DNA from 3 places in the Bacillus kalamii genome. Region 2 is predicted to be linked to each of the others. Evidence: riboswitches for the same ligand, from Rfam matches in the RefSeq annotation. Region 2 holds a riboswitch; each other region holds the start of a gene.
The links. A riboswitch is a leader RNA that binds a small molecule or an ion and turns the genes downstream of it on or off. The one in region 2 is predicted to bind cobalamin.
Positions count from the first base shown of each region.

Region 1: linked by a shared signal. The riboswitch ahead of ABC357_RS01620 (hypothetical protein) and the one ahead of metE (5-methyltetrahydropteroyltriglutamate--homocysteine S-methyltransferase) in region 2 are both predicted to bind cobalamin.
Region 3: linked by a shared signal. The riboswitch ahead of ABC357_RS12560 (ABC transporter substrate-binding protein) and the one ahead of metE (5-methyltetrahydropteroyltriglutamate--homocysteine S-methyltransferase) in region 2 are both predicted to bind cobalamin.

Region 1 covers NZ_JBDFMI010000001.1:303,277-314,306, forward strand. Annotated here, with positions in the region: gene ABC357_RS01595 (DUF4310 family protein) at 1-572, shown strand, start outside; gene ABC357_RS01600 (DgaE family pyridoxal phosphate-dependent ammonia lyase) at 586-1,707, shown strand; gene ABC357_RS01605 (KDGP aldolase) at 1,694-2,401, shown strand; gene ABC357_RS01610 (beta strand repeat-containing protein) at 2,666-6,616, shown strand; gene rluF (23S rRNA pseudouridine(2604) synthase RluF) at 6,677-7,381, opposite strand; cobalamin riboswitch at 7,718-7,915, shown strand; gene ABC357_RS01620 (hypothetical protein) at 8,080-8,304, shown strand; gene mmgD (citrate synthase) at 8,305-9,420, shown strand; gene ABC357_RS01630 (bifunctional 2-methylcitrate dehydratase/aconitate hydratase) at 9,513-10,946, shown strand; gene prpB (methylisocitrate lyase) at 10,966-11,030, shown strand, end outside.
Region 2 covers NZ_JBDFMI010000001.1:1,844,150-1,855,179, reverse strand. Annotated here, with positions in the region: gene ABC357_RS09280 (exosporium glycoprotein BclB-related protein) at 1-634, shown strand, start outside; gene recQ (DNA helicase RecQ) at 955-3,102, shown strand; gene ABC357_RS09270 (hypothetical protein) at 3,351-3,698, shown strand; gene ABC357_RS09265 (aromatic acid exporter family protein) at 3,756-4,727, shown strand; gene ABC357_RS09260 (potassium channel family protein) at 4,861-5,214, opposite strand; gene ABC357_RS09255 (TetR/AcrR family transcriptional regulator) at 5,249-6,154, opposite strand; gene ABC357_RS09250 (DHA2 family efflux MFS transporter permease subunit) at 6,347-7,834, shown strand; cobalamin riboswitch at 8,342-8,486, shown strand; gene metE (5-methyltetrahydropteroyltriglutamate--homocysteine S-methyltransferase) at 8,612-10,918, shown strand; gene ABC357_RS09240 (acyl-CoA thioesterase) at 10,891-11,030, shown strand, end outside.
Region 3 covers NZ_JBDFMI010000001.1:2,536,416-2,547,445, forward strand. Annotated here, with positions in the region: gene ABC357_RS12550 (ABC transporter ATP-binding protein) at 1-1,105, opposite strand, end outside; gene ABC357_RS12555 (FecCD family ABC transporter permease) at 1,115-2,161, opposite strand; gene ABC357_RS12560 (ABC transporter substrate-binding protein) at 2,148-3,116, opposite strand; cobalamin riboswitch at 3,292-3,473, opposite strand; gene ABC357_RS12565 (aminopeptidase) at 3,529-4,761, opposite strand; gene ABC357_RS12570 (FeoA family protein) at 5,109-5,369, shown strand; gene ABC357_RS12575 (FeoB small GTPase domain-containing protein) at 5,350-6,051, shown strand; gene ABC357_RS12580 (nucleoside recognition domain-containing protein) at 6,096-7,430, shown strand; gene ABC357_RS12585 (ABC transporter ATP-binding protein) at 7,652-8,410, shown strand; gene ABC357_RS12590 (ABC transporter permease) at 8,407-10,485, shown strand; gene ABC357_RS12595 (hypothetical protein) at 10,639-10,803, opposite strand; gene ABC357_RS12600 (DUF6886 family protein) at 10,844-11,030, opposite strand, start outside.

The DNA of each region.
Region 1 (11,030 bases), 1.5 Mb from region 2:
TTTTTGCAGGAACGCATATGTATTATGTCTATCAGATTGGTGCGTTTAATGATGTAGCGATTGTAGCGATGCTGAAAGCCGGCATTGAGGGAGGAGGATATGGAGCCGCAGCTGCATTTGGCGCCAGTTTCCTGTTTGCACGAGTGCTCGAAGGAAGTCTGGTCGGCATTTTGGACATTGGCGGTTCTATACAGACTGGCATCGGAATTGGCGTTCCGGCATTGTTATTATCATTTGGGATCACCTCGCCTATTGAAAATTTTGCTTTAGCCTTGCTTACCGGAGCTGTTCTCGGTTTGATCGTCGGATATGCGATTATTATGATTCGTAAAGTAACCGTTGGAAAGTCGAATTCCACATATGGTGCAGATATTATGATGGGTGCAGGAAACCAAACTGGACGTTTTTTGGGTCCGTTGATTGTACTATCGGCCTGCTCGGCCTCCATTCCGATTGGGCTTGGGTCTGTTATTGGTGCAGCAATTTTTTATGTATGGAAAAAGCCGGTGGCCGGCGGGGCTATTCTAGGCGCTATGATCATGGGTGCTATTTTTCCGCTGCCGCTTGAGTAAGGAGTGGGTGTATATGGGTATTTTCAAGGAAATGGGTTTGCGGCAAGTAATAAATGCAAGTGGAAAAATGACTGCGCTTGGTGCGACTGCAGTCAATGACGTTATCGCTGAAGCATTGAAGAATGGGGCACAGGAATATGTCATTATGGATGAACTGATGGTGAAAGCAGGAGAAGATATCGCCGGACATACAGGTGCCGAGGATGGCTGCCCTACAGGAGGGGCAGCGGCAGGCATAGCCATATCAGTTGCTGCTGTCATAGCAGGCGAAGATCTATCCTTAATAGAACGATTGCCAGCCAGTGAAGGTTTGAAAAATGAAATCATCATTCAAAAGGGGCATCTTATCCATTTTGGCGGCAATATCGGCCAAATGATTACGCTCGGGGGAGGAATGGTTAAAGAAGTGGGCTGTGCGAATGAAGTTCTTCTGGAGCATATAGAGGGAGCAATCAATGAACGGACGGCTGCCCTTTTTTATGTGAAATCCCATCATGCAATCCAAAAGGGGATGGTTGCGGTGGAGAAAATGCTTGAAATTGCTGAAAGGCACCAGCTTCCTCTAATCGTCGATGGCGCAGCGGAAAGCGATTTTCGCCAGTTCACTGAAATGGGGGTGCCAATAGCCATATACAGCGGAGGCAAAGCGTTAGGCGGGCCTACTTGCGGATTTATCAGTGGCGATTCCCGATATATGGAAGCCTGCCGCAAGCAATATAAGGGAATAGGCAGAGCGATGAAAGTCGGCAAGGAAGATATAGCCGCTTTGCTTATGGCATTGGACCATTATGATGAACAAGGCATGCCAGAAGATGAGCAAAAAAAGAAGATGGAGAGCCTTTGTATGAAGCTGGAAAATGTACCGGGCATTGCGGCGAGGCTTATCCAGGATGAAGCCGGCAGGCCAATATACCGTGCGGAATTAACGATTGAAGCTGATACAGCAGGCATATCGGCCAAAGAAATAGCCAAGAAACTTGAAGCGGGCAATCCAGCAATCTTTTTACGCAACTATTACGCAAATGTGGGCAGAATGCAAGTGGATCCCCGTCCGCTCTTGCCTGGCCAGGAATATCAAATTGTGGAACGCATTATAGAAATTGTAGGGACTGGTGAAAAAAATGGCAGAAGTTAAATTCAATGTACTGGCAAAAGACGTCGATAATGCTTTGGAATTGTTTGAAGCCGCAGGGAATCGTGTGTTAATTGGCATCATGGTAAAAGAATTCCCGACGGAAGCAGAAGCAATCAACTCTGTTAGGCATTATCAGAAGCATCAAATACCTGTATCAGTTGGATTAGGTGCAGGCGACCCGGCGGTCTGGAAATCGGTGGCAGAAGTCTCTGCACAAACGGAACCAAACCATATTAATCAAATTTTCCCCGCGGCCGGATACACACTGGGCCGTATGGCGGGCAAACGGAAAACGATAGTCAATGCACTGATCGAACCGTCCGGTATACCGGGGAAGGTCTATATCTCTACAGGTCCGGACAGCAAAAAGTACAGGGAACCGGTAACCTGCGACTGCGCAGCTTCCATGCTTTCGGAAATTGGGGTGCATTCAGTAAAATTCTATCCGATTGAAGGAGAAGCAAGATTGGATGAAGTGTCATCCATGGCAAAAGCGGCCGTTACTGCCGGCATAACCATATTTGAACCGACAGGGGGAATTACGGTTGAGAATGTATATGCAATCGTTCAGGCTTGCATCGATTCAGGCGTGAAAGTAGTCATCCCACATTTATATACTTCTTTGATTGATCCAGAAACAGGTAGGACAGAGGTTTCTAAAATGAAAGAGCTTTTAGCCATGCAGTGGCAATAGAGCTGTTGCTAATATAGAAAAGACATTCTTCTATTAAGAGAATGTCTTTTTTATTTTTTCAATAAAGATTCGAACCTCTTACTGCTCTGTTTAATATCATATAGAATATTGGTTTTTTCAATAGTTTAATACTCTTCAAACGAAAATTCGGCTTTATATAGATTGTTAGATATCTTCGTATGAAGGTGAAAGGGTTCATTTATAAATAAATGATGCAGGTGAATTCATGTCGACTACATTAAACGGATTCAGGAGGGCTTTCGAATGGGGAAATGCCGTAAATGTAATCAAGTAAATTGTGTTTGTTTTCCATATAGTGATTGTGGCGGAACTCAACCAGTCTTTATTCCAGGTCCTCCTGGGGCTACAGGTTCGACGGGAGTGACAGGAGCGCAGGGAAGCACCGGTGCAATCGGAGTGACAGGGCCCCAGGGAGCAACAGGTTCAACTGGAGCAACAGGAGTACAGGGAATCACCGGACCGACAGGAGTGACGGGAGCCCAAGGAGAACCGGGTCCAACCGGAGCAACAGGGACGGGATTATCTGACTCAGTGCCATTTGATCCAGCCATGGCGCCATCTTATGAAGAGGGACAGCTCGTACTGTTTGAGGGAGAATTTTATTTTGCAAATGTTTCAGATCCGGCCGGCTTGCCTTCTGATTCCCCAGATTATTCTCTTTTGGCTGTAACAGCCGTGACAGGCCCGACTGGAACCACAGGCCCAATCGGGGTAACGGGAGCACAAGGAATAACAGGCCCAATCGGGGTAACGGGAGCACAAGGAATAACAGGCCCAACTGGATTAACGGGAATTCAAGGAGCAACCGGCCCGACAGGAGTGACGGGAGCCCAAGGAGAACCGGGTCCAACCGGTGTAACAGGAACCCAGGGAATAACGGGTCCAACCGGTGTAATGGGTGCTCAGGGAGAAGTCGGTCCAACTGGATTAACGGGAATTCAAGGAGCAACCGGACCGACAGGAGTGACAGGAGCTCAAGGGGAACCGGGTCCAACCGGTGTAACGGGAGCCCAAGGGGAACCTGGCCCAATCGGTGTAACAGGAACCCAGGGAATAACGGGTCCAACTGGAGTAACGGGAGATCAAGGAGAAACCGGCCCGACAGGAGTGACAGGAGCTCAAGGGGAACCGGGTCCAACCGGAGTGACGGGAGCCCAAGGAGAAATCGGTCCAACAGGCGTAACAGGAACTCAAGGAGAAACCGGACCAACAGGAGTGACAGGAGCTCAAGGAGAAATCGGTCCAACTGGAGTAACGGGAGCTCAAGGGGAACCTGGCCCAACCGGTGTAACAGGAACCCAGGGAATAACGGGTCCAACTGGAGTAACGGGAGCACAAGGAATAACAGGTCCAACAGGCGTAACAGGAACTCAAGGAGAAACCGGACCAACAGGAGTGACAGGAGCTCAAGGTGAAATCGGTCCAACGGGAGTAACGGGAGCTCAAGGGGAACCTGGCCCAACCGGTGTAACAGGAACCCAGGGAATAACGGGTCCAACTGGAGTAACGGGAGCTCAAGGGGAACCTGGCCCAACCGGGGTAACGGGAGCACAAGGAATAACGGGTCCAACCGGAGTGACAGGAAACCAAGGAGCAACCGGACCGACAGGAGTAACGGGAACCCAAGGTGAAATCGGTCCAACAGGCGTAACAGGAACTCAAGGAGAAACCGGACCAACGGGAGTGACTGGAGCTCAAGGGGAACCGGGTCCAACCGGTGTAACGGGAGCTCAAGGAGTAACGGGTCCAACTGGAGTAACGGGAGCACAAGGGGAAACCGGCCCGACAGGAGTGACAGGAGCTCAAGGGGAACCGGGTCCAACCGGTGTAACGGGAGCCCAAGGAGAACCGGGTCCTACTGGTGTAACAGGATTGCAAGGAAATACGGGCCCAACCGGAGTGACAGGAGCTCAAGGAATAACGGGTCCAACTGGAGTAACGGGAGATCAAGGAGAAACCGGACCGACAGGAGTGACGGGAGTTCAAGGGGAAGTCGGTCCAACTGGTGTAACGGGTGCTCAGGGAGAAGTCGGTCCAACGGGATTAACAGGTTCTCAAGGAGAAACCGGACCGACAGGAGTAACGGGATCTCAAGGAGAACCGGGTCCTACTGGTGTAACAGGATTGCAAGGAAATACGGGCCCAACCGGAGTGACAGGAACTCAAGGAGAAACCGGACCGACAGGAGTGACGGGAGCCCAAGGGGGAATCGGCCCAACTGGTGTAACAGGAACTCAAGGGGAAATCGGTCCAACCGGTGTAACAGGAGCCCAAGGAATAACGGGTCCAACGGGTGTAACGGGTTCGCAGGGAGCAACGGGTCCAACCGGTGTAACAGGAACCCAGGGAATAACGGGTCCAACCGGCGTAACAGGAGTTCAAGGAATAACAGGCCCAACGGGTGTTACGGGTTCGCAGGGAGCAACGGGCCCAACTGGAGTAACGGGAGCTCAAGGAGCAACCGGACCGACAGGAGTGACAGGAGCTCAAGGGATTACGGGTCCAACCGGCGTAACGGGTTCACAGGGAGTAACAGGCCCAACTGGCGTAACGGGAGATCAAGGAGAAACCGGCCCAACCGGAGTGACAGGAGCCCAAGGGGAAACCGGACTAACCGGAGTGACAGGAGCACAAGGGGAAACCGGCCCAACCGGAGTGACAGGAGCCCAAGGGGAAACCGGCCCAACCGGAGTGACAGGAGCCCAAGGGGAAACCGGTCCAACCGGTGTAACGGGAGCCCAAGGAATAACGGGCCCAACGGGTGTAACGGGTTCGCAGGGAGCAACGGGTCCAACTGGCGTAACAGGAACCCAAGGAGCAACAGGTCCAACAGGAACCCAAGGAACAACGGGTCCAACTGGTGTAACGGGAGCCCAAGGAATAACGGGACCAAATGGGGTAACAGGAGTCCAAGGAGATACCGGCCCGACAGGAGTGACTGGTTCCCAAGGGATTACGGGTCCAACCGGCGTAACGGGTTCACAGGGAGTAACAGGCCCAACGGGCGTAACGGGTTCGCAGGGAGCAACAGGTCCAACCGGTGTAACAGGAACCCAAGGAGCAACAGGTTCAACCGGTGTAACAGGAACCCAAGGAGCAACAGGTCCAACAGGAGTGACAGGAGCTCAAGGAATAACGGGCCCAACCGGTGTAACCGGAGCCCAAGGGATTACTGGTCCAACGGGTGTCACGGGTTCGCAGGGAGCAACAGGTCCAACCGGTGTAACAGGAACCCAAGGAGTAACGGGTCCAACTGGTGTAACAGGAACCCAAGGAGCAACCGGACCGACAGGAGTGACAGGATCCCAAGGGATTACGGGTCCAACCGGCGTAACGGGAGTTCAAGGAATAACAGGCCCAACTGGCGTAACAGGAGCTCAAGGAGCAACCGGACCGACAGGAGTGACAGGAGCTCAAGGAATAACGGGTCCAACCGGCGTAACGGGAGTTCAAGGAATAACAGGCCCAACTGGCGTAACGGGAGCTCAAGGAGCAACCGGACCGACAGGAGTGACAGGAGCTCAAGGAGCAACTGGCCCAACGGGTGTAACAGGAACCCAGGGAATAACGGGCCCAACGGGTGTAACAGGATCCCAGGGAATAACAGGTCCAACCGGGGTAACGGGAGTTCAAGGAATAACGGGTCCAACCGGCGTAACAGGAGTTCAAGGAATAACAGGCCCAACGGGTGTAACCGGGGTAACAGGGGCTCAAGGAGCAACCGGTCCGACTGGGACGGTTACCTCTTTGGAACAGCCTTTCTTCAATAGCAATATTCAGCCACAGACAGTAGCCTCTGGAGCGAATGTTCTTAATTTGCTTCCGCGGCAAAGTGCTTCTGTCACCTACGATGCTGTAACGAGCACATTTACTGTCCAGCAAGCAGGTCTATATTTTTTGGACGTTACGTTAAGCACAAATTCTCCGACGACTGCTGGAGCAGTATTTTATTTGGTTTTGAATGGAGTGGCAACTACACAAAGTGCTCCTGCAGCGAATGCCAGCAATGGCGGGCCGATTAGTTTGATAAGGGTAGGTTCCTATGCTGTAGGAGATACCATACAAATCAGAAATGGCTCAACATTTAGTGTCACGCTTGTGAATGCACCCAATGTAGCAAACAGTTCCGGCCATGTCAGCTTCTTCAGATTCGCTACAGGCCCGTTGGGATCCATTGTTATTGTTAATCCTTAATGAATAAAGCGAATAGTTATCATAAAGAAAGAAGGCTCTGTGTGAAGGAGCCTTCTTTCTTTATGTTCTCGGGGTATAGCGAAGTTCTGAAAATAATTGCGTGCGTTCTTTTTCAGTTAAATCGCGCCATTGGCCAACCTTCAGGCCATCGAGTCTGATATTCATGATCCGTATGCGCTGAAGTCCCTTAACCTCATAGCCAAGGGCTGAGCACATACGGCGGATTTGTCTATTCAATCCTTGTGTCAATATGATTTTAAAGACATATTTGGACAGTTTTTTTACTTCGCAAGGCAGCGTTTTAGTATCAAGAATTTCAACACCGCTTGCCATTTGTTTCAGGAAATGAGTGGTTAATGGTTTATCCACCGTCACAATATATTCTTTCTCATGCTTATTTTCGGCACGGAGTATTTCATTGACAATATCGCCGTCATTTGTAAGGAGAATCAGGCCTTCTGAGTCTTTATCTAATCGGCCAATGTGGAAGATACGCAATGGATGATTGACGAAGTCTACTATATTTCCTTTAATATGCCTTTCGGTCGTGGATGTGATGCCGACAGGTTTATTAAGCGCAATATAGACATTTTGCTGTTCTGTCTTGATGGGTTTTCCATCCACCCTAACATCATCGCCATCTTCCACCTTGCTGCCGAGCTCAGCAACCATGCCGTTTATCGTCACTCTTTTTTCGGCAATCAGCTTATCTGCTCCCCGTCTGGATGTAATTCCAGATTCACCGATAAATTTATTAATTCGCAAACGTAAGCACACCTTTGATTTTAGTATTGTGTACTAAAGATAACGTAAAAAATGTTGAATGTAAAATAAGATGGAGTGCAATAGGGATTAGCAATATTGGGCGGACCCATGCCCTCTCTTTCTAAATTTCCAAGCTTCTCTTTTTACCCAAGGGAGAAGCTTGGATCAAAACTGATCAAATTTGTATATTTGTAGAAATCATTAATTAAACTCTTATTGTAGACTAATCAATTCTTTGGATGGATAATTTACTTCTTACTTAAGAATACAATTTGTGTTAACGGTAAAAATTGATAATTAAATGAATATTTGTTATATTTAACTCGAATTAACAATTTTATATGTGTAGAAGCAGGTGTAGATAGTTTTGTTTATTATCTACCTAAGAGGGAAGTTCGGTTAGAGTCCGACGCTGTCCCGCAACTGTATTTGAGAGTAATTCGAAAAAACCACTGTCTTCAGCTATATGAAGATGGGAAGGATCGAAGAACGATGACCAAAAGCCAGGAGACCTGCCTGCTTCAGCATACATCAATACCTACGAGGATAGGGGGTGTTAAGTGCGAGCAATGAAGGCATGTTTTTTTTTAGGAATAACACATGCTTATTTAGGTATCTGTTCGATTTCTTAACAACTTCTAATGGGAAGTTGTTTTTTTATTTTTCTTGATAGTACAAACAATTACGAGGTGGACACTATGTTTGGAACAGTTCAGTACTTTACCGATTGCTTTAAAACTTGTATTATGAACAATTTCATTATTGAAAGACCATTCACATTACATTCTTATTATGAACATCAGCTGAATGAGATTATGGGAAGGTCAGAAATAAACAATGAAAAAGACATTTTTTCAAGTAATCTTGAAAAGGCTTACAAAAATATAAGAGAAGAGTTATTTGGAGATAGGAGGATGGAATAAATGGAAACTAAGGATACATTTTTTCCTGGATTAGATGGTGTAGTTGCAGTTGAAACAAAAATTTCATTATTAGATACGAAAAATAGTGAAATTGTTATTCAAGGCTATGACCTTATTAAGTTATCCCAAACAAAAGAGTATTTAGATATCGTCTATTTATTGCTTGAAAAAAGCTTACCTAATTCCTCCGAAAAAGAAGCACTGGCAAAGAGTTTAAAAAACGAATATGAAATACCCGTGGAACTCTCAGAAATATTTAATCATCTTCCCACTCATACTCATCCTATGGACGGGCTTAGAACCGGCATCTCAGCACTCTCAGGATTTGACATTCACCTTGATGACCGTTCATTAACCGTAAATAAAGACCGTGCTTACCAACTGCTTGGTAAAGTACCGAACATTGTAGCGAACAGCTATCGGATCATTAACAAGATGGAATTGATTCACCCCACCGAAAGCCTTTCATATACTGCAAATTTTTTTAATATGATTACAGGCCGCATACCTACTCCATTAGAAGAAAAAATATTTGATCGTTCCCTAGTTCTATACAGTGAACATGAAATGCCAAACTCCACGTTTACAGCGAGAGTTATCGCTTCCACTCAATCTGACTTATATGGTGCATTAACTGGTGCAGTTGCTTCCTTAAAAGGATTCCTTCACGGAGGAGCCAATGAGGCCGTTATGTATATGCTAAATGAAGCCGGTACCGCTAAAAGGTTCGAAGAGTTGCTAACTACAAAACTGTTTAAAAAAGAAAAAATCATGGGATTTGGTCATCGTGTTTATATGAAGAAAATTGATCCTAGGGCAGTAATGATGAAGGAAGCGCTAAAAGAGCTTTGTGATGTAAAAGGCGACTATACATTATATGAGATGTGTGAAACTGGTGAAAGAGTAATGGAGAGAGAGAAAGGAATTTATCCGAACCTTGATTATTATGCAGCCCCAGTTTATTGGATGTTAGGCATACCAATTCCACTTTATACACCAATCTTCTTTAGTGCAAGAACGGTTGGTCTTTGCGCTCATGTAATCGAACAACATGCTAATAATCGAATATTTCGTCCACGAGTACATTATATAGGTGAGCGTCGCGTTCTTCATTAAAAGAAGGCGTGAACACAATTGTTGCCCATTAAATAAAAGTGGCGAATATCTATTTTTTTATATTCAGCTCCTAACAGAAAAGGAAGGGTCTCATGCTAAAAACAAATAATATTACCAAAACAGATACTTTATTGGAAGAAATCGCTGATTATGTATTGTATAAAGATATCACAAGTACAGAAGCATATCGCACGGCGCACTATGTATTGCTCGATACGTTAGGGTGTGGAATTCTCGCTTTAAATTATCCAGAATGTACGAAGCTGTTAGGGCCTTTCGTTCCTGGCACTATCGTCCCTAATGGAACCCGTGTTCCTGGTACTCCATATGTACTTGATCCTGTAAAAGGAGCCTTTAATATTGGATGCATGATTCGTTGGCTCGATTATAATGATACTTGGCTTGCGGCGGAATGGGGCCATCCATCAGATAACCTTGGAGGTATTCTTGCAGTCGCGGATTACTTAAGTCAAGTACGCCTTGCTGAAGGAAAAGAATCACTTCTTATTCGAGATGTTCTTGAAATGATGATTAAGGCACATGAAATCCAAGGCATTCTTGCTCTAGAAAACAGCTTGAATCGTGTAGGACTCGATCATGTTCTATTTGTAAAAGTCGCAACTACTGCAGTAGTCACGAAACTACTTGGAGGATCAAGACAAGAGATTATTAATGCACTTTCTAATGCCTGGATCGATAACTCTAGTTTAAGAACATACAGACACGCACCTAATACTGGATCACGTAAATCCTGGGCTGCTGGTGATGCCACAAGTAGGGGAGTTCACCTAGCATTATTGGCATTAAAAGGTGAAATGGGCTATCCAAATAGTCTTTCAGCACCTGTTTGGGGATTTCAAGATGCCCTCTTTAATAAAAAAGAATTAGTCCTTGGCCGTCCGCTCGATTCTTATGTGATGGAAAACGTTTTGTTCAAAGTGTCGTATCCAGCAGAATTCCATGCCCAAACAGCAGCAGAGTGTGCTGTTAAACTTCATCCTCAAATAGTGGACCGTCTTAATGAAATTGAGGAAATTATGATTATGACGCATGAGTCAGCTATCCGTATCATTGATAAAACAGGCCCCCTCTCTAACCCAGCAGACCGCGATCATTGCTTGCAGTATATAACAGCAATCGGGTTGCTTAACGGTGACATTAAAGCGGAAGACTACGAGGATAATAGTGCTCTAGACCCTAGAATTGATGCCTTGCGTGAAAAAATGAGTGTAGTAGAAAACAAACAGTATAGTCAAGATTACCTCGATTCGAGCAAGCGCTCAATCGCCAACAGTGTGCAAATTCGTTTCTTAGATGGAACTGTTACCGAAAAGATAGAAGTAGAATATCCATTAGGTCATCGGTTCCGCAGAGAGGAATCCATTCCAAAAATCAAAGAAAAATTTATGAACAATATAAAAACCCATTTTTCAATCAAACAACAGCGATTAATTGAAGAGACTTGCTATGACCAAAAAAGATTAGAAAATTTGAGTGTTATTGAATTCATTAATTTGTTCATCTAATAAAAGGAGATGGTCCTAAATGGCATGGATTGTAGATCAACCATTGACACAACAGGAACTAGCTAATCAATTTCAAAATCTTAT
Region 2 (11,030 bases):
CGGAGCAACAGGAGCAGCAGGTGCAACAGGAGCAGCGGGAGCAACAGGTGCAGCCGGAGCAACAGGTGCAGCGGGAGCAACAGGTGCAGCCGGAGCAACAGGGGCAGCCGGAGCTACGGGTTCAGTTGGACCTACGGGTTCAAGTGCAGTTATTCCATATGCTTCAGGATTGCCGCTTGCCTTAACCTCCGTTTTAGGAGGAGTTGCATCCACTCAAGGCGTTGTTGGCTTTGGTAATTCAGGAACAACTCTTAGTGTTCTCGGAGCGCCAATCGACTTGACTGGCGGGTCAGGTGTTTTATTGAACTTTGCTTTTTCCGCTCCTCGAGCAGGAACAATTACAGCAATATCCGCTTTCTTTAGTGTAGCTGTAGCCTTATTGTTAACTGCGCCATCAACCATTTCAGTTAGGGTTTATCGATCAAGTCCAGCCTCAAATACATTTACACAACAGGGACTTGTAACCTTACCGGCAATTCCAGCTCTGTCCATCATCGGTACTACTACAAGTAACACTGCGGCACTCAATATTCCAGTTTTGGCAGGAGACCGAATTTTATTGGTAGCAAGTGTTGAATCAACAATTGCAGGTGTGGCAACAGGCTATTTAAGCGCTGGATTAACATTCAACTAAAGCCGAATGATAGGTAACTGTAAAAATGGATAACCAGTATGGCAATTGAACAAGAAGGAAAATGAAAAAAAAGAGGATTCCCTATTCTGCAGGCAAGAACGGGGAATCCATTTTTTTGATGACAAATTGAACATGATAATGGATGATAACCCGCCGTTTTACTTATTCTCGATTCAAGAGAAGGTGTTTTTTCTAATTAAAGGACAAATAGCACTTTTTTAATGCCAATTATCACTTTTTTTCAGATATCATGACAATCGACTTTGATTGAATTGTGATAAGATAAGCAGTAAGCAATGAAGAAAAGAGTAGGTGGAAACATGCTGCAAAAAGCAAAAGAGGTATTATCGTCCTATTTCGGATATGAGACATTCCGTAACGGACAAAGTGCAGTAATTGAGAGAATTTTGAATCGTGAGGATACATTATGCATTATGCCGACCGGCGGAGGTAAATCGATTTGTTATCAGGTGCCTGCATTGGTTATGGAAGGAACAACCATTGTCATAACTCCCCTTATTTCTTTAATGAAGGATCAAGTGGACGCTTTAAGACAAATTGGCGTCAATGCTACATATATAAACAGTACAATGTCCAATGAAGAAATGCGTGAGGTAATGGAAGAAATCCATTATGGAGAGTATAAATTGGTCTATATTTCACCGGAAAGGCTGCAATCCGATGATTTCCAAAGACTAATAAGCCATATGCGCATTCCGTTGGTTGCAATCGATGAAGCCCATTGCATATCACAATGGGGACATGATTTCCGTCCAAGCTACAGATTGATCAAACCGTTCATTGATTCCTTTTCTGAGAAACCGACAGTGTTGGCATTAACAGCAACTGCAACTCCGAAAGTACAGGAGGATATCCTATCCTCAGTCGACATACCTTCTGGCCAAATGGTCATGACAACTTTTAGAAGGAGCAATCTATTCTTTTCGATTATGAAGGGACAGGTCAGAGAAAGCTTTGTTGTTGATTATATGAAAGACCATAAAGATGAAATGGGCATTGTATATGTTGCAACCCGAAAAACAGGGGAGCAGCTATATAGATTGCTTCTCAAAAAAGGAATCAAAGCTGCTCTATATCACGGGGGTTTATCCAATGACCAACGTTTCCAGGCACAGGAAGCTTTTTTGCATGACCAAGTAAATGTAATGGTTGCTACAAATGCATTTGGTATGGGCATTGATAAAAGTAATGTCAGATATGTAATTCATTACCAAATGCCTAAAAACCTGGAAAGTTACTATCAGGAAGCGGGACGGGCAGGCCGTGATGGATTGGAAAGCAGATGCATCCTTTGTTTCAATGCGCAAGATGTCCAAGTGCAAAAATTTCTGATACAACAAGGAGATGGCGATCCAGAAAGAATAGAGCATGATTACCGTAATTTACAGGTCATGACCGACTACTGCCATACAGAGGAATGCCTTCAGAATTTTATTGTCTCTTATTTTGGAGAGGAAGTCCAAACACCTTGCGGAAGCTGTGACAATTGCGTGGATGAGCGCCATTCAGTCGATATGACAAGAGAGGCCCAAATGGTGCTGTCATGCATAATACGGACAGGGCAGAGATTCGGGAAAAATATGATATCGCAAGTATTGACAGGTTCCCGCAATAAAAAAGTGCTGCAATTCCATTTTGATGAACTCTCAACGTATAATTTGATGAAAAATACTTCATTGAAACAAGTGAATGCTTTCATCGATTATCTGATCGCCACTGACTTTATTACAATGAAACAAGGTGAATTCCCGTTTCTTACGGTTTCTGAAAAGGGAATGGCAGTTCTTAAAAGCGGGGAAAAAGTGTGGAAAAAAGAAGCAAAAGTCCCTGAACAGACGAGCCAAACCAAGAATAATCCACTATTTGAAGCTCTTCGTTTGTTAAGGAAAGAAATAGCTTCAAAAGAGGGAGTGCCTCCGTTTGTCGTCTTTTCGGATCAAACCCTATTGGACATGTGTTCCAGAATGCCGGGGAATTCGGAGGAATTACTTGATGTCAAAGGGATTGGGCAGGCAAAAAGGGACAAGTTCGGCGATGCATTTCTTGCTGTCATTAAAGAGCATTCATCAGATACAGATTCTCCTGGCAGTTCCTTGGACAAGCCGGTTGAGGATGGAGGCCTTTTGTTAGATGAGCCCAAGGAAAAATCCCATTTGGTTACATATCAATTATTGCAGGATGGTTTTTCTCTTAAGGAAATCGCAATGAAAAGGGATTTAAAAGAAACAACAGTCGAACAACATTTGTTCAAATGCCATAATGAGGGATTGGATATAGATTGGAGCTCCTATATTCCCGATCAATACCGTCCTTTGCTTTTAGAAGCAGTGCAAAACAATGTAGAACGTGAGGGTTTGAAAGCATTGCGTGACGTATTGCCAGAAGAGATTTCCTATTTTGTGATCCGGGCCTTCTTGCTGTCCATGGAACAAAAAGACAAAGGATAAAAAGCGGGAGCTGTGAAGGCTTCCTCTTTTTATAATGGCAGTAAACAAATAATTTGTCTGTTTAAGAAAGAAAGATATACTAGTAGTGTGTGCATTTTATGCTTCACGGGTAGTAGTCATTATATAAAAATAGTATAATTATATTTCGCTACTTTATTAATAATCGATTTATTAGGGTTTTGTGAAATAATTGCTGTTTTTTATGTTATTTTAGACTAAAAAAATACATACTAAAAAGGGATGCTTAAATGAAAAAATCAACAGCTAAGAACAGTTTTATTTTGATAATGCCTGCAATCGTTATGATTGTTTTGACATTGTTATCCGATTACATGATCACGCATGGCAATTCTTCATGGGAAGGCTTCTATAATTTTAGTTTATTGGTTATTTTCCCATTGGCATTTGCAGTTCAAGGAATACTGACTTGTATAACAAAGACAGGCTTTTTGATGGGTACAGGATTAAGCCTGATTGTTTATGCTATTTTAAGTTTGATTTTCTTGGGGCCGGGTGCTTTGTTATATTTGGCGTTTTATGTCATTGCGTCGATCTTTGGTTATATGATGTTCTTCTTAATGGGAAAATTGAAGTAATTCGATGATTTCCTGTCATATGAAGTAGCGTTTAATATGATTGAAGGGAAGTATGGAATGTTTACGATCGGATCACGGACGATTAAAACAGCGATTGGAGCAATGGTTTCTCTTATTATTGCCCAATTGCTGCACTTGGATAATGCCAGCACTGCAGCGATCATTACGTTACTGAGTGTTCAAAGCACTAAAAAACAGTCAGTTGTGGTGGCTTTAAAGCGGTTCTCCGCAGGTATAGCCGGAATTGCGTTTGCGGCAGTATTATTTGAAGGAATGGCCTATACGCCTTTAGCTATTGGTTTGTTGCTGTTCCTGTATATCCCGATCATGGCTAAACTTAGCCTCCAGGATGGAATTGTTCCTGGTTTTGTCATCATCATGCAGGTGTATATGGAAAAGCAATTATCGGTTGGCTTTATTTTAAATGAAGTCTATATAATTGTGATCGGTATCGTCATAGCCCTGTTAGTCAATCTGTATATGCCGAGCACCGAAAATACACTTAAGCAGCTGGCAAAAGAAACAGAGGAGAACATGAAACTCTTGCTCATGCAATTATCCAGATTTATTCGGAAGAAAGAGCCCATTTGGAATGATGAATTTGAAATCAAAACATCCGAGTGTGTGAAAAATGGCTTATCGGTAGCAAAGAGGAATGTGGAAAATACGTTCACTAAAAAGGAGAACTATTACGATCGCTATTTCAAGATGCGTTCGCAACAAATCGATATTTTGCACAGGGCGATTCCAACTATTCTTCATTTGCCGACTACTTTCGAACAAAGCGATATGGTGGCAAATTTCCTTGAAGAGTTGAGTATTTCGATGTCCCAGGATAATCCTGCCGTGGAATTGCTGGAGAACCTCCAGAATCTAAAGGTGACATTTGCCGGAATGGATTTGCCAAAAACGAGGGAGGAGTTTGAAACAAGAGCAGCATTGCTGATCCTCATTAATGAAATAGAACGTTTCATCCGTTTGAAGACTGTGTTTTATGAAGAAGTTATCGTCAAAAATGGAGAACTGTAACGTGATAGTTGCCCTATTCCGATGAAATGGAATAGGGCTTTTATACTTACATGTTTCTTTTGTTTAAAAGATGGGTAAATATTGTGAAGGGATTAACAATATTCATTCATGGCTGTGAGGGTAAGAAGCAAATTTATTGTTTTTTTCGTTCATTCATTATAAACTCTTCTTCATGCTTGATGATGCTTTTGGTCAAAAAGCCGATGAAAGTGAATATTAGGCCGATTCCTACACTTACATATAGAATCGTGAAGGATTTTCCAAAAACAGTCTGCGGAGCAAGATGTGGATCTCCAACGGTAGTGATCGTCATGATGCTGAAGTAAAAAGCGTCAAAGTATGTCATTCCTTCAATCTCATGGTAAAAGAGCGTACCTGATAATAAAACCATGATCAGTGTATAGAACAACCTTCGAAAAGCTTTAAATTTCATAGAAGAAAAGAAAGATGTCAGAAACCGTTTCGCTGTTAGAATAAATGAAATCAATGGCTGCCAGCTCCTTCGATGTTGTAGTAAGGGATTAGTTGATCTGCGCCTTTTCATTCTTAAACTTCATATACATCTGTGTATATTGGAGCAGCTCCAATAAATGCAATGACAGTTCTGAAGGGAGGTCGCTTGATGAAGAAAGGATTCGTGTCACATTGACGATGACATGCAGTCTCGGTTCATCGTTTTTTAATTCTTTTTGAATAAATTGAAGCATTTCATTAATTTCTGTAGTTTCATTTTGCGCTTCTACTAAAACGGTATCTAGCAATCCATGGATTTTATCCAACATGTTTGAAGGGCACTCCAAGTACAGCGGACTTACTATTTCAATGGCGTTGGGAGGAAAAAGAATTCTTTTCTTTTCTAGCACCATCGGTATGGCGCACTCCAAATAGTAAAGATTGAATTCAATAAAATCTTCAATTGATTTGCTTTCCATAGAAATCATTTCTGATATGCGTATTTGATGGTGCAGGCTTCCCAAAAATGCCGTTGCGAAATCAAAGGCATGTCGCTTGATTTCTTCGCCGAACACATCAATAAAGCGTTGTGTCAGCCAGCTGACCTCAGTAATACGTTCATTTGATATGAATTCCTTTAAATCTTTGTTATTTTCCATTACTAAAGCTTCATACAAAGAAAAGACACGGTATTTTCGGAAAATAGTCATTTTAGTCGATATTTGCTTCATTAATAGATATTTATCCTTTTTGCTTCCGGATTTTGAAATGTGCTGGCGTTCGATGGAGATTTCATCGTTTACATGTTGAAGAATGGCTAATACGAGATCCTTCTTGCTGTGAAAGTAATTATAGAAAGTTCCTTTTGATATGCCAGAGGCATCAATTATGTCTTGTACAGAAATAGAGTAGTACCCTTTTTCGTTAAATAATTTCTGTGCACAGGTGATAATTATTTCCTGTCTATTTATCATAACTAGGCTCCTTTTTGGACTGGTAGTATAAAAATATAATAAGTGTTTAATTTATATATTTCAACTTTTATGAACGATACAAATTGATTGACAATTGGTGAAACTGTAGTAAAATTGCTAAATGTACTACACGTATAAAATATATACAACGGGTTTTACGGGAAACGAAATATTTGGAGAGGGTGATTAAAAATGAGTTATTCACATGAAAATCCGACTGATATTCATGGAAAACCATTTAATCGACCTCTATTAGTTGCAGTTATACTAGTAGGGGCTTTCGTAACGATCCTGAATCAGACGCTGCTGGCAACAGCATTGCCTATGATTATGAAGGATTTGGATATAACTGCATCTACCGGCCAATGGTTGACTACGGCCTTTATGCTCGTGAATGGGATCATGATCCCGCTGACTGCTTTATTGATTAATAAAATCAACTCGAAAACATTATTCCTGATCGCTATGATCCTATTTGCGATAGGTACTGTGTTTGCGGCTGTTGCAAATAGTTTTAGTGTCTTGTTGGTTGGCCGTATTATCCAGGCCATGGGCGCCGGCATCATGATGCCATTATTACAAACAATATTCTTAATGATCTTCCCGGTTGAAAGAAGGGGAGCGGCAATGGGAATGGTAGGTCTTGTAATTGCGTTTGCTCCTGCAATTGGGCCTACCCTTTCTGGTTGGATTGTAGATACATGGGATTATCACTACTTGTTCTACATTGTCTTGCCGATTGCGATCCTGGATATCATTTTTGCATTCTTTGCAATGAGAAATGTTGTTCCATTATCCAAACCAAAAATCGATTATTTATCCATTGTGTTATCTACAATCGGTTTTGGTGCTGTCCTATACGGCTTCAGCTCTGCAGGTAACGATGGCTGGGATGATACAATCGTCATCACTTCCCTAATTATTGGGGTACTTGGCATTATCGCCTTCGTATGGAGACAATTAACCATGAAAAACCCTATGCTCGAATTCAGAGTATTTAAGTCGCCAATTTATGCATTAACAACAGCTATCGGTGCTATTTTGAATATGGCAATGCTTGGAGCGAGTATCGTATTGCCGATCTATATCCAAAGCATCCACGGCAAGAGCGCATTGTATTCAGGTCTGGTTTTATTGCCTGGTGCCTTGTTAATGGGGATTATGGGGCCAATCACAGGTCGCGTATTTGATAAATTCGGAGCCCGCTGGCTATCCATTACTGGTTTAACCATATTGGTTGTGGCAACCGTTCCGTTTATGTTCCTTGGTTTGGATACAAGCATGGGTTGGATTACCTTTATTTATGCAGCACGATTCTTAGGTATTTCAATGGTTATGATGCCATTGACAACAGCAGGCATCAACTCGCTGCCTAATAAATTGATCAGTCATGGTACGGCTGTAAACAACACATTGCGTACAGTAGCCGGATCAATCGGTACAGCCATTCTAGTTACCATCATGACGAATGTAACGAAGTCTCATGAACCATCTGCTTCTTTGGCAGCTACAGACAAATTGGCTTATATGAAAAAAATGGCCGATGCTGCAATCGATGGAATCAATGGATCCTTCATCTTTACTTTTATCCTTTGCATCATTGCACTGCTGATGACTTTCTTCTTGAAAGACCGCAGAAAAGTAGTAGATGTTGAAAAAACAAAATCAGTATCTAAATAATAGTATAGATTGCAAAAATGATGCCAAAAGAACCCGGATGATAAACATCCGGGTTCTTTTTATAATGATGCCAAGTTAAACATGAGTTTTTGTTTTTTTTCTCTAAATGAAAGATTCAGACCCTCTGATTTTGAAGTATCCTTTTCTCTACTCCTGTTTCTGGATATTGTATCCTATTCTTCTCTAAATCAAGTTATATCAATCTAATAATCCAAACCGGAATTTTGTCCCATAAATATAATGCAGATGTGAAGAGTATCTGTAAGCTCTTACTCTAATGATTTATCCACCAGATGATGCAGAACATTCTTTCTGTTTATTAATAAACTGACCTTCCATGTTATTTTAACTGCACAATTTTGTTCATTTTTCATCTATATATCAACCGATTTAATTAACGCAGTTTTCCAATAGGGATTATAAAAATACATTGACTTCAAATTCTTTACATGGTATGATTTTCTAAATTTTTATAATATTTATTTAATTTAGATATTATATTTTTACATGTAAATAGTGGATATTGGTTTCTTAATCATTTTATTAAGATTAAAAGGGGAAGCCTGGTGAAATTCCAGCACGGTCCCGCCACTGTGAGGAAAGAGTTCCTTTCTTTCTGAGTCAGATTACCTTCCTTTATCGACAACGCTGCGGACCTACGGGTGATAGGGAGGTGTTAGAATTTCAATCAATTAGTTTATTTGATGTGCACTTCTAACCTTCACTACAAAGGGATAGAAGTGTTTTTTTATTGAATAAGAATGGGGATGGAAAAAGATGAAGAGCAGTAATTTAGGATATCCAAGAATTGGAGAACAACGTGAATGGAAAAAAAACCTCGAGGCATTCTGGGCAGGGAAGATCGACGAAGAAAGCTTTTTGGCGAATATGGATGAGATCAGACTGAAGGGGCTTATAAAACAAAAGGATGCTGGATTAGATATCATTCCGATCAATGATTTTACTTTTTATGATCATATGCTTGATTTATCGCATATGTTTAATCTGATCCCTGACCGCTATCAAGATATTCAAAGCAGATTGGATACCTATTTCTCAATGGCTAGAGGCAATGATTCTGCTGTTGCCAGTGAAATGACCAAATGGTTCAATACCAATTATCATTACATTATTCCTGAGTGGAATGGCGCTACTTTATCATTAGTGGAAAATAAACCGTTAGATGCTTATAAAAAGGCTAAGAAACTGGCTGGGATCGAAGGGAAACCAGTAATGGTTGGGCCTTATACATTTCTTTCTTTATCAAAAGGATATAACCACGATCAATTTGGACAGTTGTTGAATGATTTAGCAAAACTGTATGGTCAAGTGTTGGAAGAACTTGAACAAGAGGGTGTAAAATGGGTGCAAATAGATGAGCCGGCATTTGTGACACATCTGACAGAAGACCAAATAGAGCTAGTAGAGAACGTATATCACCAGTTGCACAACGCGGCACCATCGGTACGGATTATGCTGCAGACTTATTTTGATTCAGTGGAACACTATGAATCTGTTGTATCCTTGCCCGTTCAAGGGATAGGCCTTGATTTCGTACATGGCAAAAAGCGAAATCTCGAATGTTTGCAGCAATTTGGATTTCCGCAAGATAAAGTGTTGAGCGCCGGGATCATCGATGGACGAAATATATGGAAAAGTGATTTGACAGAAAAGAAAAAAGAGATCGATTACTTGCTGCAATTTGTTTCCAATGATCGCCTTTGGATTACACCTTCATGCAGCTTGTTGCATGTACCTGTCACTCTTACATATGAAACCAATATCGATCCTACGTTAAAGGGGGCATTGGCATTTGCAGATGAAAAACTGGGCGAAATAACAGGCTTAGTCCAATCGTTTTCGAATGGAGATGAACAGAGAAATACTCTTTTCGATCGTGCTTCAGAAGCTATTGCTGCATTGAATAATTCACCCTTCCGAAACCGACAGGATGTACAATCTGCCTTAGAGGCAATAAAAGAGGAAGATTTCCACCGGTCGCATCCTTACCAAGAACGAAAAATGATTCAAGGGGATTTTTGGAAGCTGCCATTATTTCCGACAACAACGATCGGCAGCTTTCCTCAAAGTCCTGATATCCGCCGTGCTAGACGGAAATTTAAAACAGGCATAATGAATGAAATAGAATACGAAACCTTTATCCAGTCACAAATTAAAAGATGGGTAGATATCCAGGAAAAAATGGATCTGGATGTGTTAGTGCATGGAGAATTTGAACGGAATGATATGGTAGAGTATTTCGGCGAAAAACTGGGAGGGTTTGCATTCAGCCAAAATGCTTGGGTGCAATCTTATGGCTCTCGCTGTGTGAAACCGCCGATCATCTATGGTGATATTGCATTCATTGAACCTATGACTGTTAAAGAAAGCGTATTTGCCCAGTCGTTGACGAAGAAACCGATGAAAGGCATGCTGACTGGCCCGGTGACCATTTTAAATTGGTCTTTCGTTAGAGATGACATTAGTAGAAAACAAGTGTGCTATCAAATCGCCTTAGCATTGAAGCAAGAAGTTGAATCGTTGGAAACACACAATATCCGGATGATTCAAGTCGATGAGCCGGCACTGAGAGAGGGTCTTCCGTTAAAAAAAGGAGATTGGAAGGAATATTTGGATTGGTCAGTCCGTGCTTTCTTGCTCACTACCGGATCGGTCCAACCAGCAACTCAAATACACACGCATATGTGTTATTGTGATTTTAATTCGTTTATGGATGTCATCAGTGCACTAGATGCAGATATCATTTCTATCGAAACATCACGAAGCCATGGAGACCTGCTTTTATCGAAGCAATTGCAGGGTTATGATAAAGGTATAGGTTTAGGTGTCTATGATATTCACAGTCCTCGAGTCCCTTCAGTTGAAGAAATAGTAGAAATTATTGTACAATATAAAAGAACAATCAAGAACGACCAAATTTGGATTAATCCTGACTGTGGATTAAAGACCAGAAAAGAGGAAGAAACGATTGCTTCCCTTACACATATGGTCGAAGCAACGAAGATTATACGGACTGAAAGGGATGTAAAAGAGTTATGTCAAAAGTTGAAACAGAAGAATTAGCACCAAAAAAAGTAAGTGAATCGAAAGCAAGATTAGTGGATCTAGTATTGCCTCCGGATACAAACCATCACGGAACCATTTTCGGCGGTAAAGTTATGGCATATGCTGATAA
Region 3 (11,030 bases), 690 kb from region 2:
AAAACAGAAACATGAGTATATGCGTATCGGCAGGGATATGGCTGCCTGGCATCCAGCTTGAAACCTCTCCCGCTTCACCAAAGGATATGGCAAATTCGCCTCTATCACTTTTGGGCAATGGCAAAAATCCAACTGGAAGAACGTTGTTTTTCCGGATTCCCTTTTCAGTAAGAATCCAGCCATCCTCCCACGAAAAACCTTTGCCTTGCAATCCGGAGGTCAGTGTTTTCACCGAATGCCCAAACGAAAGCTGAATTGAATTTGAAGCAGAGATGCATTCCAAACAGCCAGTCATTGGATACGCCTCTTTTCCTTTTAAAAAACCGGGCTCGAAGAATACGGCTGTTTTCACCGTTTTAGGATGGCGCCCGAAGAACATATCGACACCGTATGTATCGCTAAATATGGGTTGTTCCCTTTCCGAAAGGCCATTATAGACTCCGATCAGTCTTCCAGCTTCCATTAAGCCGATTTGATCACTGTATAGCGAGGCGATATTTAGGTCATGTAAAATAGCCATGATCGTCAATTGTTCCTCGCATTGCAATTCTTTCAGCAAATCCAGCAGCTCCATGCTGTGCCTGGCATCCAAATGGTTCGTCGGCTCGTCAAGCAAAAGGATCTGCGGCTGTTGGGCAAGGGCCTTGGCAAGCAGGACTCTCTGCTTCTGGCCTCCGCTGAGGGCTCCATATATTTCATTCCTTAATTCCCATGTAGACGTCTGCTCCATAACCCTTCTGATAACCTGTTCATCCTCTTGGCTGGCATCCCGCAACAGCAGGCCACTTTGATGTGGATAACGGCCAAGGCCGACGATTTCCCAAGCCGAAAAATCCATTCCTACTTCATTCTCCTGGGTCATGACTGCCACTTTCCGTGCTAGCTCCTTTACTGAATAATCTTCTAAAGGCTTGCCGGCTATCATTACGGTTCCGGCCCTCAATTGCAAAGCCCCCATCATTAATCGGATTAAGGTTGTCTTACCGCTCCCATTTGGCCCGACTAGCGAAAAGAAAGTGCCTTTTTCAACATTCAGTGAGAGATTCCTTACAATATCAGCCTGCCGGCTATACCCTCCCGTTATATCTGTTAATGTAATCATCATCGAGCCTCCTTACACTCTATTGGCCATTTTCTTTCTTTGCTTGATCAGCAGCCAGGCAAAAATAGGGGCACCGATCAGAGCCGTAATGACACCGATTGGCAGTTCCCTTGGGGCAATCACCATGCGGGCCGCCAAGTCGGCCAGTACCAAATAAGAGCCGCCTAGTACTAGAGAAAAAGGAAGAACATGCCGATGATTCGCGCCAATTATCAAACGCACAAGATGCGGAATGACCAATCCGACAAATCCGATTGCTCCGGATACGGCAACAGCCCCTCCTGTAAGAATGGATGCACCAATCAAAATGAGCTGCTTCTTGCGCTTCACATCCATGCCTGAAAATCGGGCGGATTGCTCACCAAGTGCCATTGCATTCAATTCGCGTGCATGTATTAAAATAAGGAAGCCTCCAATCAAGAAAAAGGGAAGAATGAGCGCCACATGCCCCCATCCCCTCATGGCAACACTCCCCATAGTCCAATTAAGGATATTGGATAAATCTTCTCTTGGCGATAAAGCAATCATCAATGAAATAAAGGCGCTCATAAAAGAAGAAATGATGACTCCTGCCAAAATGATTGTTTGATTGGACATTCGGCCGGTCGAATAATGCGAAATGCCTAATACCAACAGCAGTGTAAGGAATCCAAAGAGAATAGCCGCCACAGGTTGCAAATAGCCGGCCAGAAATGTTGCAGGCACATGGAAAAACAGGACAAGGACAGCACCGAGAGACGCCCCTGAAGAGACGCCTATCGTATAGGGGTCCGCCAAGGTATTTCTTAACAACCCTTGAAATGCCGCCCCTGCAAGAGCTAATGAGGCACCGACCAAAAAGGCAAGGATTACCCGGGAAAAACGGATCGTCCAAACAATCATTTCAATATTTCGGTCTCCTTCAAACAGATTCATATGGAACAGTTTACCGAACAGTATCCTTAGAATATCGGACACTGACACCGGCACGGAACCGAAGAAAACTCCCGCTATTAGGCTCGCTGCAACAAGTGCGGTCGAAACTGCCGTCAGAGCCGCTATCCGTTTATTGGTAAACATCCGGATATACGGCTTTGGCGAGCGCCTCTAAACCGTCCGCCAAACGAGGGCCCGGTCTTGAGACCAAATCGCTGTTCACATCAAAAATTTGCTTTTGCTTCACTGCATTCACTTCTTGCCAGCCTTTTCTTTCTATGACCTGATTAACCGCATTTTTATCATAATAGCCATATGTTGTAACAATGACATCTGGATTGAGCTTGACCACTTCTTCTTCATTCATCTTGATCCAGCCCTCCTGTCGGCCTGCAACATTCTCAGCTCCTATGATTGACAACAATTCATCAAGGAATGTTCCCTTCCCTCCGCTATACATTTCCGGTGGTGCGGACGTTTCAATCCATACTTTTTTCTTTCCTTTTACTTCTTTTGCTTTTTGCTGGATGGTTGCTGCCTTTTCCTTCATGCCCTTCACTATTTCCTCAGCTTTCTTTTCTGTACCGGTAGCTTTAGCGATCATTTCAATGGCTTTGTACGTATCATCGAACGTACTTTGGGATGTATTATTGACAATGGTCGTAATGCCTGCATCCTGCAATTGCTTTACCACATTGGCATGGCTTCTGGCATGGTACTCTGAAATAAAGGCAACATCAGGCGCCAATGCAAGCACACTTTCTACATTGATATCCTGCGAGCCGATTTTTTGCCTTTTCGACACTTTTTCTGGATAGTTATCAAAGTCGGATACTCCGACAATTTCTTTATCCAAGCCTAATGCAAATAAAGTTTCTGTCGTACTCGGCAAAACGGAAACAATCTTTGTAGGCTTTTCTTTGATGGTTACCTCATTTCCAGAGTCATCCTTAAATGTAACCGGAAATGCCTTCTGCTCACTGCTGGCCGATTGTTTTTCATTGTTTTCCTTTTTTCCCTCATCGCTTGTTCCGCATCCTGCCAATGCTCCGAATACAAGCAAAAACAACAGGGTTGCTGCACTAATAAACTTCATCATCCGTTTATTCATTGTCTTCCCCCACTCCTTTAGTCAACAAATGTAAGAATCTTCTGATACATGTATAAATAACTACGGGAGATATGAAAAAGAGCCCTGACTATAAAGTCAAGGCTCTCATTAAATGTAAGTCACATACAATAACCTGCTTGACTTACTTTTCCCTCCGAAAAACAAGTTATCCCTTTTTAAAGCAGGTCTCCTGGCTTCGCATCATACAGCTTCCGCTGCCTTCCCAAACTAGGTTCAGTGGCAAGCGGGTCATAAAAAAGATGCTTACAGTAGCGGGGGCTGCACTGGATTTTCACCAGTTTCCCTATTATCCTGATTACAGGCACTTCAAAAATCGTATTTAATTATCCATGTATACTCCATTATTTTACAACAAATACAGAATCTTGTCAGCCATTAATTAGAATGCCCAATTTCCATTTCGGAAGATTGGTTCTTCCTTACCGTCTTCTGTAATGCCATCGATATCCATTTGGTCGGATCCGATCATGAAGTCAACATGTGTAATGCTTTCATTTGCTCCGTTTTCATTCAGTTCCTCACGCGACATTGTTTTGCCGCCATCCAAATTGAATGCATACGCACTTCCAATAGCCAGATGGTTTGAGGCATTTTCATCAAAAAGTGTATTGTAATAAAGGATATTGGATTCAGAGATTGGCGAATGATGAGGCACCAAAGCCACTTCTCCCAAATAATGCGAGCCTTCATCTGTTTCAATTAAATCCTTCAATACATCCTCGCCCACTTCTGCTTTTACGTTGACAATACGGCCATTTTCGAAAGTCAATGAGAAGTTGTCAATGATATTGCCGTTGTAGCTTAATGGTTTTGTACTGGAAACAGTTCCGTTCACCCCAGTCTTCAACGGCATACTGAACACTTCTTCAGTAGGCATGTTTGCCATGAATTCCACGCCAGCTTCAGAAATGCTTCCGGCGCCGCACCAAATATGTTTTTCCGGAAGTTCTACTGTCAAATCAGTACCTGGCGCTTTATAATGCAATTTTTTATAATGCTTTCCATTCAAATAGTCCACTTTTGTATGTAATGTATCATCATGTTTCTTCCATGCTTCCACAGGATTATCCTGGTCGATTCTAGTCGCCTTGAAGATTGCTTCCCATAAAAGCGTAATTCGATCTTCTTCCGGTGCATCCGGGAAGACCATATCTGCCCATGCCTGGGATGGAACAGCCACAATGGACCAGCATACTTTATCCGCTTGCATGATTTGGCGGAATTTGCTTAACGCTTGACCGGATGCTTTCTGGTTATTCGCCAAACGTTCCAATGCCACACCCTTCAACAAATCAGGAGAAGACGAAATAACAGAAAGGAATGAAGCGCCCTGCTCTGCAAGTTCATTTGTTTCATTTGCCTGGTGCACAGGGAATGTTTTGAACACGTCATCCCCTGCATGCTCATATTTCAAGCGGGTGATTGTATCATCGCTCCATTGGACAATGACATTATGCGCTCCTGCTTCATATGCTTTTTTCGTAATGATGCGGACTAATTCCGCACCTTCTAGCGTTGTTCTCACAACAAGCGTTTGCCCGGGCTGTACATTAACGCCCACTTTAACAGCTAGCTCTGCATATTTTTCTAGACTTTGTCTGAAATCTTTCATATCCTACCACTCCTCTGACTGAATATTCATTACAATTGTATCTATTATAGCACCTCACGTCCAAGAATTTATATTTCTGAAAAGACTGTCAAATTTTACTTTCACCTTTTACCACTTGTTCCCTCCTTTTTTCCTAAAAAAATCTTTCACAAATACATGGATATCTTCATAAAATTTAGAACAACATCGTATAGGTACCAGCATCATTTCACATCGGAAAACAACATCTTCAGGGAAAAAGAAACAAATTAATGTTTGTTTTTTTCAGAAGATGAGCTATAATATGTACAAAAGTTGCACTAAGGAAACATTTTTACAGAAACGAAAAAATAAAGGAGATGACCAATTTGAATCAACAAGTTCCCCTATCTTCTTTACAGCCGGGCGACAAACTGATCGTTTCCACCCTGCAAATAGAACCCGTTATGCGCAGACGATTATTGGACTTAGGTTTCGTACCCGGTTTTGCAGTTGAAATGATACAAAAAAGCCCTCTTGGCGACCCCATTGCCTTTCGGGTCAGCGGTACCACGATAGCTCTCAGGAAAGAGGAATGTGATCAAATTTTTGGCGAAAGAGTGAGTGCAAATGAGCGAACATACCTATAGGATAGCGTTAGCCGGCAATCCCAATACTGGGAAAAGCACTTTATTCAATGCCTTGACGGGCATGAACCAGCATACAGGGAATTGGCCGGGAAAAACAGTTGAACAGGCAATCGGTTCTTATATGTTCGGCAAGGAAACCTATGAGGTGATCGACCTGCCGGGAACCTATTCTCTATACTCCAATTCCACGGATGAAGAAGTAGCACGCGATTACATTATTTTCGAGAAGCCTGATGTTACCTTGGTTGTGATGGACGCGACAAGCCTTGAACGCAACCTGAATCTGGCCTTGCAAGTACTTGAGATGACTTCATTGGTGATTATTTGTCTAAATCTGATGGATGAAGCGAAAAAGAAAGGCATCCAAGTGGATAGCCAACTATTATCAAAAAAACTGGGCGTGCCAGTCGTACAGATGTCGGCAAGGAATAAAGCCGGCCTGGATGTTCTACTTGCAAAAGTACGCGATATGGTTCATGGCAACACCTCTGTCGCCCCTTACCTTGTGGAATATCCGCCTGACATAGAAGAACAAATACTGAGCCTAGAGAAAGATATTAAAGGCCTATTCGGCGATCATTATCCAACTAGATGGATTGCCCTGCGATTGCTCGACGGCGACGATGCATTATTGCAGTCGCTGAAGGAGAGGCTGCCCCGGAAAGAGAGCGTGATTGTGTGAATAGTGCAGAAACACTGGACAGAATTGCGGAAAAAGCGGCCGGCATGGCTTCCACAACTGTCCGTGAAGATATTGTAGGAAGTATATACAGGCAGACACACCGATTCTCCCAGGCTGTCGTCTCCACCAAAAACGAGAGAGACTTCAAAACAGAAAAGCTAGATAAGATTCTCACCAGTAAATTATGGGGCTTCCCCATTATGTTCATTATGCTCGGAATTGTATTATGGCTGACTATAGCAGGGGCGAATGTCCCATCTTCTTTATTGGCCGATCTGTTCAATTACCTAGAAGCCAAATTAACGGCATTATTCGCCTTCCTTCATGCGCCTGAATGGCTCCACGGAATGCTGGTTCTAGGTTTGTTCAGAGGAACTGGCTGGGTTGTTTCAGTTATGCTGCCACCGATGGCTATATTCTTTCCAATGTTTGCACTATTGGAAAATTACGGTTATCTCCCTAGGGTGGCCTTTAACATGGATCGATTATTCAAATCGGCCGGCGCCCACGGAAAACAATCTTTGACAATGGCTATGGGATTCGGCTGCAATGCAGCAGCCATCATGAGTACTAGAATCATTGAGTCCCCGAGGGAGCGCATGCTCGCCATTCTGACAAATAATTTCATTCCTTGCAATGGCCGGTGGCCAACATTGATCCTGCTCGCCTCCCTCTTTATGGCTGCCAGCTTTACCGGGCTTTCGGCAACACTCATGACATCAGCCATACTGATCGGCTTCGTGCTGATTGGCGTCTTTGTCACATTGACCGTGTCATGGGTTTTATCAAAAACTGCATTAAAAGGTATTCCGACTCATTACACATTGGAATTGCCCCCGTATAGGCGGCCGAAGTTTTGGGATACCATTTTGCGCGCAAGCCTTGATAAAACCTTGCTTGTACTGAATCGGGCGATAAAAGTGGCTGCACCCGCCGCCTTATTGACCTGGATATTGGCCAACATCGATATGGGCGATACTAGTATTCTTATGCATTTCGTCAACTTCCTGGATCCATTCGGCCAGTTGCTCGGGATGGATGGGTATATACTGGCGGCCTTCATCATCGGACTTCCAGCCAACGAAATTGTCATTCCTGTTCTATTAATGGCCTACCTTTCGACAGGCTCCTTAACAGAAGTGGAACAAATGTCTGAGCTTAAAAGAATACTGCTCGACCAGGGATGGACCTGGCTGACCGCACTTAATATGATGCTCTTCTCATTACTGCATTATCCTTGCGGGACTACTCTGTTGAATATTTATAAAGAAACGAAAAGTGCCAAATGGACATTTATGTCATTCATCATCCCTACAGCCATCGCTGTAGGTGTTACCTTCCTGGTAGCTGCAATCGTCCGCGGCTTCGGGTTGGTATAAAGAAATAAAAGGGAACGAGCGGAGAAAACTCGTTCCCTTTTTTATTTCCTTCAGATCATCCAGTACGTATACCTCACCGATGCGTGGATATACTGCCATTAAAAAGCGAGAATCCGTATAACCTTACAGAAATGAAAGGTTATGTAAGGTTATTAGATGTATCTTCACCTTTCTCATGCTCTATTCTATATATAGAAATCAGCGTTATAACGGAGGTACAAATGGAAATCATTACAGTCAATCAACTAGTGAAAATGTATAATAGCTATAAAGGGACCAAAGAGGCCGCAGCTCTTAACTGCATAGACTTAACAGTCTCCGAGGGAGAATTCGTTGGCATAATGGGGCCAAGCGGCAGCGGAAAAACATCTTTGCTCAATATTTTATCGGGTGTAGATAAAGCGACGTCCGGCAGTGTCACCATCGACCAAAGAGACATTACTAAGATGTCAAAAGACGAGATGGCCCTTTTCCGCAGAGAAAAAATAGGGTATATATTCCAGGATTTTAATTTATTGGACAGCCTTACCCTTCAGGAAAATATTGCGTTGCCCTTGATTTTAGACAAAGAAAATCCCGAAGTGATTGAAGAAAAAGTCAATCAGTTATCCGCATTCCTTGGTATAGATTCTATACAAAACAAATATCCTTACCAAATATCCGGAGGCCAGAAGCAAAGAGTGGCAGCAGCCCGAGCATTGGCGAATGACCCGCAAGTCATCTTCGCTGATGAGCCCACCGGCAACCTCGATTCTAAATCTGCAACAAACGTTATGAATATCATGGGCGATTTAAATGGCAAGTGGAACAGCACTATAGTGATGGTGACACATGATCCCTTTGCGGCTTCTTTCTGTAAACGGATTGTCTTCATCAAAGATGGCCAAATTGAAATGGAATTAAGGTCATCAGGCGACCGTCGCATCTTTTTCGACCGTATTTTGGAAGCACAAAGTGTCGTTGGAGGCGGTCGTGCATGACGTTTAAAGACATTATACGCAAAAATTTCATATACAATTTCAAGAAATATATCTCTAATTTTTTGGTCAACTCGATGACAGTTACCATGCTATTTATACTAAGCTGTCTCTTATTCAATAAAGATGTTATGACAAACATTAATATCACAGCCTTATACGAAGTGATCAACATTAGCCTCATCATCCTTATTCTGTTTTCTGTATTTTTTATTTCATATACTAATACTTCCTTTTTAAAGTATCGCGGAAAAGAATTGGGAATGTATATGACATTGGGGATGACATCCAAAAACCTCTCCATCATGATTTTATTGGAGAATTTAACACTTTTCATCATGTCACTTCTATCAGGCTTAGTATTCGGCGTCGTTTTTTCGAAATTATTCTTTGTGGCTCTGAATCACCAACTGCCATATAATCCAGTCGTATTCGAGCTGCCGTTAATCGCCTTTATCACAACGGCCATCGTCTTTTTTTTGATCAATCTATGCAACTTTTTATTTATACAATTTTATATAAGGAGAACCTCCATCATTGATATCCTTAAGGCTTCCCAGACGAATGAAAAGCAGAAGGGCAATATCCTTTTGGGTCTGATTGCTCTTTGTTTATTCTTTTGGGCGTTATTCACACTCGGTCGATCATCCAGTGAAGAAGCGGACATATGGTTAAGGGTCCGTTTTGCTATTTTGCTGGCTGCGCCATATTTCATATATGGCAGCTTAATAAGCCTCATTTTAAAGGTCGCTAAACCGTTCAAAAAATTTTATCACACTAACATGCTGATACTTGGAAATCTTTCGCAAAGATTCGGCACATTTAAGAAAACCCTTTATTTGGTTTCAGTGCTGATGACCAGTGCCATCTTTTTTGTTGGCTTATTTTACTCCTCTTACGTTTCATCAGTACCGAAAATCAATAAGTATTTTCCCTACGATGTTTCCTATGTAGAAACAGCCCTATACAATAAAACGGAAACCGGAGACCTATTAACGACTCTTAAAAAGAAAGGAAGTACCGTTACATCCGTCAGTTCTTTTGAATTTATAGACGTCTTCAGCTTTAAAACAAGCGGACAAAATATTACCATGGATGATAGCAAAACCAATATCATCGCTGCACGAAATTATAATAAACATATGAAAGAAAACATAGAGGTTCCACCGGGCAAAGCAGTGTATATAAGCAGCGTTCCACTCTCTCCGCCCGATCCAAAAGAGAATATGGTGCTGACCTCGTTGCAAGCATTGCCTGGACTTGAGAGGAAATTGGCAAATAGTTTTGACATGGAAAAGAAAAAACAAATACTGTCAGACGCTTTGAGTAAGGGCGCTACCTTAACGATACAAGGCAACCGGCTTACGTCGCTGAATAAGCCTTTCACAAATTTTGTGTATGATTATTCAGCTTACCACTCTGGAGATGCCTTTATCCTTAATGATGAACAATATAACCAATTCAGAAAATCAGTAAGTCAATCAGCTATTAAAGTAATGCACCTCATAAAAGGGAATATACCTGAAGAAGCATTTACTGCTTTGAAAGAGGAGCTTAAACAGGATAATGGATTTACACATAACGAATGGACATACAAAAAGTCTGTGTTTGATATATCGGATAATGAACAGATGAATCTAAAAGAAGATCTATTGCCCGTATATAAACAGAAGCAGCTCGGCATAGAAAAAGAACAGACAGGCAGCCGTTTTTTCCTTATGGCCTTTATTGGCGCCATCCTTACATTGGCTGCTGGTGTAGTGCTGTTCTATAAGGTGCTTGCCGATATCGACCGAGATAAAAAAAGGATCGTTTCACTAAAAAGAATCGGCATTACCACAAAAGAAATCAGAACGTTAATCTCTAAAGAATTGGCCATTATTTTCTTTGTACCGATTTTCTTCTCGCTCCTAGTCGGCGCATATATGTCATTGACCGATTACTTCCATACAACGGATTTCTTACCTATTCTCATGCACCTATCCATAGTATGGTCCTTCTTCATTATCATCCAAATTGGTATGTATATAATTAGCTTCCGAAAATATATGAAGGAATTGAACCAGTTGGATTCTTAAAGCCCAAAAGGCCTGGAGGGATTATATCCCTCCAAGCTTTTTTTTCAATTCGAATAATCTCTAGTCTCGTTTATTCGACCTTCCTATATAATAGATATCTTTTGTTCTCCGCTATCTTTCAGAGAACCATTCCCTATGAGAGATAAGCACATATTACTTTTCTTTTATTTCCTTTAGTAAAGCTATCATCTCTTCATTCTGCTTGATGATTGTCTGGTTTTGCTGCCTGAACTTGGTGAAATCAAACAGATATACCAACAATACGATTAGAACGATAAACTCCACATAAACACCCCATTCCAACTCTATCTTTAACATATTATACCATTTATAACCATTCTATCATTCTACTCCTTTTCTAGGCAGTCCTTGGCTTGGCATTGGCCATTTTGCACATTGACCATCTAAAGGTGGTTTTTTGTATAGAATCATAGGCATCCCACAAATGGTCGACAACCCGCACTTCAACGCCTCTTTCGAAATGTGCGTTAAATAAGTCTGTAATTGCCGTCTTTGCAATCGGAACCTGTGTGTGCATACTGGTA